DNA from 2 places in the Ureibacillus sp. FSL W8-0352 genome. Region 2 is predicted to be linked to the other one. Evidence: riboswitches for the same ligand, from Rfam matches in the RefSeq annotation. Region 2 holds a riboswitch; the other holds the start of a gene.

Region 1 (3,424 bases), 1.3 Mb from region 2:
TATTTGGTGAATTACATAAATACTTAAATAGCTTAGGTTTTATCGAATGTACTATTGCTAATAAGAGTTTATCATTAGGATATAAACCAATTACCATTAGAGGTGCTTCTAAAAAATTTGCAACTTTGAATGGTGATAAAAGATATCGTTGTTTAATTTTGCATGTTGATCCTGGAAATCCTGAATCTGCGAAAGGAAAAATCGTCCAAAAGGAGATACAAGAGATTTTAAATTTTGATATCGGGCAAATGAGAACATTTAAACTAAAAAAGCATGAAGTATTTATTCCATTTGAAGTAATAGATACAAAAGAGAAGATGGGAATATTAAAGGATTTTATAGCTATTCAATACAAGATTTTTTTAGAGAATTATTAGTAATTCTAGTTATTATTCAAAATCAATTGTTCGAATTGAATCTTATTGTAACGATTTAAATAAAATTATGGAATGGGATAATTTTTTCAAACTTTCCTCATCTCATTTCGTCAATGATTGGAAGTATCTCGAATGAAATTTATAGAAACGAAAAGAAATAGTGGGGTAATCACTATTGTCAGATTTCATAATCCTCCTTTCATGATGTATGTATCGTTCTCCATTGACAAACACTATCCTCATCATTCTTTTTTAGTATGGTGTACAGATGATACTTCGATTTGGTTATGTTTCAATGGCGCTCCCATTGTGGGAAGCGTCTCCTTCACATACAATTACTTTTACCAACTGGAAAAACTTGAAGAAACAAGTAGAGCCGAGAAATTATTAACCATCACGGAGCGAAATTTAAAAAATACAATTCGCATTCTCCATTACAATATTGCCCACGGAATACATGTATACCGAATGTCTTCATCCCTCATTCCATTAGCTGCACATCCGGAAGTGGATTGGGAGTTTATCTCCCCGTTTGAACATCTTTTTAAAGAAATCGGAGAAATGGTTCGAAATTATGGAATGCGGGTCAGCTTTCATCCAGGACAGTTTACTTTATTCACAAGTAAATAAGCTCATGTAACAAACAATGCCATTGTGGATATGACCTATCATTTTAAAATGTTGCAAGCAATGGGGCTAGAAAAAGAGGCAATGTTAAATATCCATGTAGGAGGAGCTTACGGGGATAAAGATGCATCTATTTCTCGATTTTATCAAAACTTCCGAAAATTAGATGCAACAATTCGCATGCAAACGACTTTGGAAAAAGATGATAAAACCTACACAGCAGAAGAGACATTAGCCATTTGTGAAAACCTTTTGTATTTGACTACCATCACTATATAGCGAATAAAGGGGACTGTGAATTAGAAGAGTTGTTGCCAAGGATTTTTGCGACTTGGGAACATACAGGGAAAGTTCCAAAATTTCATTTATCATCACCAAAATCTGAAAAAATGTGACGGGCACACGCCGATTATGTTGATATGGATTTTGCTTTTCCATTAATTAAAGCCTTAAAGGATCTCGGGAAATCTGCAGATATTATGATTGAAGCAAAAGCGAAAGATCTTGCGTGCCTCCGTTTTGAGGAGGAGCTAGGGAAATTGCGCGGCTTTAAGCGAATCAGTGGAGGGATAATTAAGATTTGAAATGGTAATCCATTGATTATCTCATTGTTTTTTTAATAAACTTTCTAAAAAAATTTGACCTTTTTCACTATATTCTATAATATTACTAAGTAAAGTTGAATACCCGACTAGAACGGGAGAGGTTCATAGCATAACCCTCTATAAAAAACTATGAAACAATAATATTTCATCAGTTTTAATAGAATGAATTGGGTTTACCTCTCTTGAAAATGTTGGGAAACATTTTGCAAGGAGGTTTTTTTATGTCTAGTCGCAAATTAGAAGATGGTTTAAAGGATTTGACGCTGCTCGGTAATCAAAAGACGTCATATCCAACAAAATATGCGCCAGAAGTATTGGAAGCAGTGGATAATTTACATGTCAATCGGGATTATTTTGTAAAATTCAATTGTCCTGAATTTACTAGTCTTTGTCCGCTTACACAGCAGCCGGATTTTGCAACGATTTATATTTCTTATATTCCGGATAAAAAATTGGTGGAAAGCAAATCGCTGAAATTATATTTATTCAGTTTTCGAAATCATGGAGATTTTCATGAAGACTGCGTAAATATCATAATGAATGATTTAATCAAATTGCTTGATCCAAGATATATTGAAGTGTGGGGGAAATTTACTCCGCGCGGGGGAATTTCCATCGATCCATGGTGCAACTACGGAAGACCTGGAACGAAATATGAAGAAATGGCAAATTACCGTTTAATGAATCATGATTTATATCCAGAAAAAGTGGATAATCGATAAATGAATAACAGAGGTTCTTAGCTACCCTCTATAAAAAACTAAGAAGAAAACAGCATTTCCTTCTTAGGATGCTGTTTTTTTCGTGCGCCCGGCATGTACATGAACTATAGGGTGTAAGTCCCGAACCCCGAAGACAGAAGTAGAGGTTAGCCAAGAGCAAGGGTGTCCGTGGTGACGCGGAATCTGAAGGAAGCTGGAGGCAAAACACCGGTCCGAGGAACACGAACCTCATATAAGGCTAGGTATGATTGAGTGAGTTTGCGAAACAAAACAAAGCTCTTTCTGTCGAAGGTCATATCGAGTAAATGAGGCGGATAGATGGTGTGAAAGTGCATGTACTTACCCGGGGAGGTCTGGCGGATAGGTGAAGTTCGCTTCATAACCTACTTAGTGATAAGTAGCTGAACCGTCAGAAGTCAGCAGAGGTCATAGTATTAGTTGGTTTAGAACTACTAAGAAGGACCGAACAATTAAGAGAGAATAGCCCTTGGCATTCAGTGAGTCATGATGAACACAGAAAACATAGTACCTCACTTGAGGAAGGAAGCGGTGAATCCCGTGGGAGTCCTCTTGGAGGGTGGAGTGACCACTGGCATAAAGAGAACAGCTATTCACGGAAGTTATGAAAACTTGCGTCAATTATCTTAATTGAACCGCCGTATACGGAACCGTACGTACGGTGGTGTGAGAGGACGGGAGCTAATCACTCCCTCCTACTCGATTTTATGAAGGAGTGTCTTTAATGATATTAAAAGAAGAAAAAGCAATCGTCGTATTTAGCGGTGGACAAGACAGCACGACATGTTTGTTTTGGGCAAAAGAACAGTTTAAAGAAGTGGAAGCTGTGACCTTTGATTATGGTCAAAGACATCGATTGGAAATTGAATGTGCAAAGGAAATTGCAAAGAAAGTAGGGGTAAAGCATCACATTCTTGATATGTCCCTTTTAAATCAGCTAGCTCCAAACGCACTAACACGGGATGATATCGAAGTTGAGGAAGGGAAAGATGGCGAGCTTCCTTCTACCTTTGTGCCGGGGCGCAATTTGCTATTCCTTTCCTTTGCAGGGGTGTTAGCTAGCCAAGTAGGAGCA
Region 2 (3,424 bases):
TTTCATCACGATGGAAAGGGCGGCAATTTCCTCTGCTGTTTCACCTTTTTCATGAAGTGCTACTAAAAATTCAGCAATTGCTTCTTTTGGTGTTTCCTCGTTAAAGATGTTTTCTACCGCTTGCATCATATCGTCATAAGATAAGTTTTCCTTCTGTTGAACTCGTTTGATATAAGCTTGAATGTTCATTCTATCATCCTCCAAATTTAAAATTTGAAGTTTAGATAGAATAGCCGGTGGGAGAAATAAAAAAAACCTCTGCAAAAGGGCATGAAAACCCATTTGCAGAGGACGACCTTGCTGCCGCGTTGCCACCTCTATTGAAGCAGTTATGACTTCCACCTCGGTGTGCTCACTGTCGTGAACACTTCCCAATAACGCGGGAAAGACGTCAACCACTTGCGCAGTTGCTCTCGTAAGGCCCATTCACGAAAAGGAATGCACTAGTTTCCACCAACCACTAGCTCTCTATCGCATTACACATTTCGCTACTTTTCCTTACTCATCAATTTTGCTCGGCTATTCTCAACTAAACTCAGACTCTACTCAACTAAGCTACCGGTGCGGTGATTGTGCTTCCACAACCTTTCTCCGCCACGTTTGATTTCATTATATTTTATTCTGAAATTATATGAATGTCAATAATTTTCGGTAAATTTGGGAAGGAAAATGTTATTCGAATAAATAAGTATTTTCGAATCGATAAATTGCTAAATTCAAAAAATAATTGCTGATTGTAAAAATCAAGCAAATCCAAAAGAGTTCGTTCGTTTTTAATCCTAGTATAAAAAAGTAGCACAGACTGTACATTAGTCTGTGCTACTAGTTTTAGTGCGCCTGGCATGGGTGTAATCTATAGGGTGTAAGTCCCGAACTGTGAAGGCAGAAGTAACAGTTAGCTTAACGCAAGGGTGTCCGTGGTGACGCGGAATCTGAAGGAAGCGAGCGGCAAACTTCCGGTCTGAGGAACACGAACTTCATATAAGGCTAGGTATCATTGGATGAGTTTGCTAAACAAAACAAAGTCCTTTCTGCCAAAGGTGGTACAGAGTAAATGAAGCAGATAGATGGAAGGAAAGATTACATTCTTACCCGGGGAGGTCTGGCGGATATGTGAAGTACGCTTCATAACCTACTTAGTGATAAGTAGCTGAACCGTCAGAAGTCAGCAGAGGTCATAGTATTAGTTGGTTTAGAACTACTAAGAAGGACCGAACAATTAAGAGAGAATAGCCCTTGGCATTCAGTGAGTCATGATGAACACAGAAAACGTAGTACCTCACTTGAGGAAGGAAGCGGTGAATCCCGTGGGAGACCTCTTGGAGGGTGGAGTGACCACTGGCATAAAGAGAACAGCTATTCACGGAAGTTATAAAGACTTGCGTCAATCATCTTAATTGAACCGCCGTATACGGAACCGTACGTACGGTGGTGTGAGAGGACGGGAGTTAATCGCTCCCTCCTACTCGATTATTATTGATCGATTAAATTTTTGAAATGTAATCGTTTATCTAGCAATTGCATAATTGGAATACCGATAAGTAAAACAACCGCTTCACCAATGGCTGTAGTTAACCACGAAAGCCAGAAGGGAAGCTCTAACGCTAACTTTAATTCTAAAGCGATAATCCACATCATGAATGTGAAGACAAATGAGTTAATCAACATACGATAGGCGATGTTTTTCACATATTTGCTAACGATGATAAGAATCGTTAAGCAAATAACGGAGTGGGCTACTCCGAAGACTAAATCAAACCAGCCTAGAGGTGAAAATAAGTTTGATATAAATACGCCTAATACAACACCTAGCATATAGCGAGGGTTAAAGGCTATTAGGTGGTTAAAGATTTCAGCGATGCGAAATTGAATATCGCCAAAACTTAAAAATGATAGCGTATACGTTACCGCAATATAAAGTGCAGCTATGATTGCGGACATTGCCATAAATTTTGTTTTCATTAAATTTTCACTCCTTAGTTTTTTATCGTGGGATTTCGCGAACCACGGTGTGATAAGCACACAAATTATAATTCTATCATAAACAAAAAGAAAATCAAATTTAGCTTTGGAAAAAATGAACGATGATAATGGGAAGATTTCGTACAACAAAATAAAGTTCACAATTTTGTCACAAAATATTCATTATTTCAAAAAAACAATTTATTCTACAAAATTCTCGTAATTTAGCGATTTAAAGCGATAAATTAATATTACTAAAGTAATAAAAAGAATTTTCTTAAATTCAGAACATTCCTAATGTTATTGACTCTTGAACTATGAGAATGTAATATATCTTTAAACTCTAGCTTTATTTGAATAAAGCGAAAAAATTTTTCATTCGAAATGGTTAGTAATTTTTTGAAGGATAGCGGGGGATATTTGTATGAAAAGTAGCATGAAAAAACTATCATTTTTGCTCTTTGGTTTAATGTTGCTTCTAGCTGCTTGTGGCGGCGGCGGTAATGATACATCTGAATCGAGCGAAAACAACACAGAAAACGAAACAGAAACAAAAAATTATAAGATTGGTGTAACACAAATTGTTGAACATCCATCTTTAAACGCTGCATATCAAGGATTCCAAGATGCATTGAAAGATGCTGGTTTAAATGTTGAATATGATTATCAAATTGCACAAAACGATAATAGTTTGAATACGCAAATTGCACAAAACTTAGCAAGTGCAGGAGTAGATTTGATTTTCGCCAACTCGACTCCATCTGCACAAGCTGCTAAAAATGTAACAACTGAAATTCCAATTGTTTTTACATCTGTAACAGATCCGGTTGCAGCTCAATTAATTGATTCGATTGAATCACCTGGTGCAAACGTTACTGGTACGATTGACTTGCACCCAGAAGCAATTAAAACAACGGTAGAATTCATGAAAGACGCTTTAGACGTTAAATCAATCGGAATGGTTTACAACGCAGGTGAACAAAACTCAGTAGCTCAAGTAAACCAAGTGAAAGAGATTGCTGATTCATTAGGTTTAAAAGTAGAAGGTGCTACTGTATCTCAAAGTTCAGAGATCAAACAAGCTGCAGAATCTTTAATCGGAAAAGTTGATGCATTTTATATCATTACAGATAACACAGTCGTATCCGCTCTAGAATCTATTATTCAAGTAGCAGATAGCAATAAACTACCGCTTGTTGTTGGTGAATTTGACTCTGTAAGACGCGGCGGATTGTTGGCATTTGGTTTCGAGTATTACGATATCGGATATCAAGCTGGTGAAATGGCTGCAAAAATCTTAAAAGGTGAAGCGACACCTGCAGATATTCCAGCAGAATATCCAAATACATTGAAATTAGTAATGAATAAAGATGCAATTGAGAAACTTGGTCTTGAAGTGAAAGACGAGTGGGAAGCTGAGCTTGTCGAAACACAACAATAAAATATTTTCAACATGTTAGGA

The links. A riboswitch is a leader RNA that binds a small molecule or an ion and turns the genes downstream of it on or off. The one in region 2 is predicted to bind preQ1.
Region 1: it holds a riboswitch for preQ1, as region 2 does, so the genes downstream of both, queF (preQ(1) synthase) here and NST98_RS15290 (QueT transporter family protein) in region 2, are expected to answer to the same signal.

The regions. Positions count from the first base shown of each region.
Region 1 is NZ_JBBOQT010000001.1:1,745,748-1,749,171, reverse strand. Features, by position in the region: gene NST98_RS08920 (hypothetical protein) at 1-377, shown strand, start outside; partial or broken gene uvsE (UV DNA damage repair endonuclease UvsE) at 646-1,588, shown strand; PreQ1 riboswitch class I at 1,701-1,746, shown strand; gene queF (preQ(1) synthase) at 1,831-2,331, shown strand; PreQ1 riboswitch class I at 2,336-2,379, shown strand; gene NST98_RS08905 (hypothetical protein) at 2,836-2,979, shown strand; gene queC (7-cyano-7-deazaguanine synthase QueC) at 3,074-3,424, shown strand, end outside.
Region 2 is NZ_JBBOQT010000001.1:3,027,527-3,030,950, forward strand. Features, by position in the region: gene trpD (anthranilate phosphoribosyltransferase) at 1-189, opposite strand, end outside; T-box leader at 285-515, opposite strand; gene NST98_RS15285 (hypothetical protein) at 1,254-1,397, shown strand; gene NST98_RS15290 (QueT transporter family protein) at 1,474-1,962, opposite strand; PreQ1 riboswitch class I at 1,971-2,014, opposite strand; gene NST98_RS15295 (ABC transporter substrate-binding protein) at 2,387-3,403, shown strand.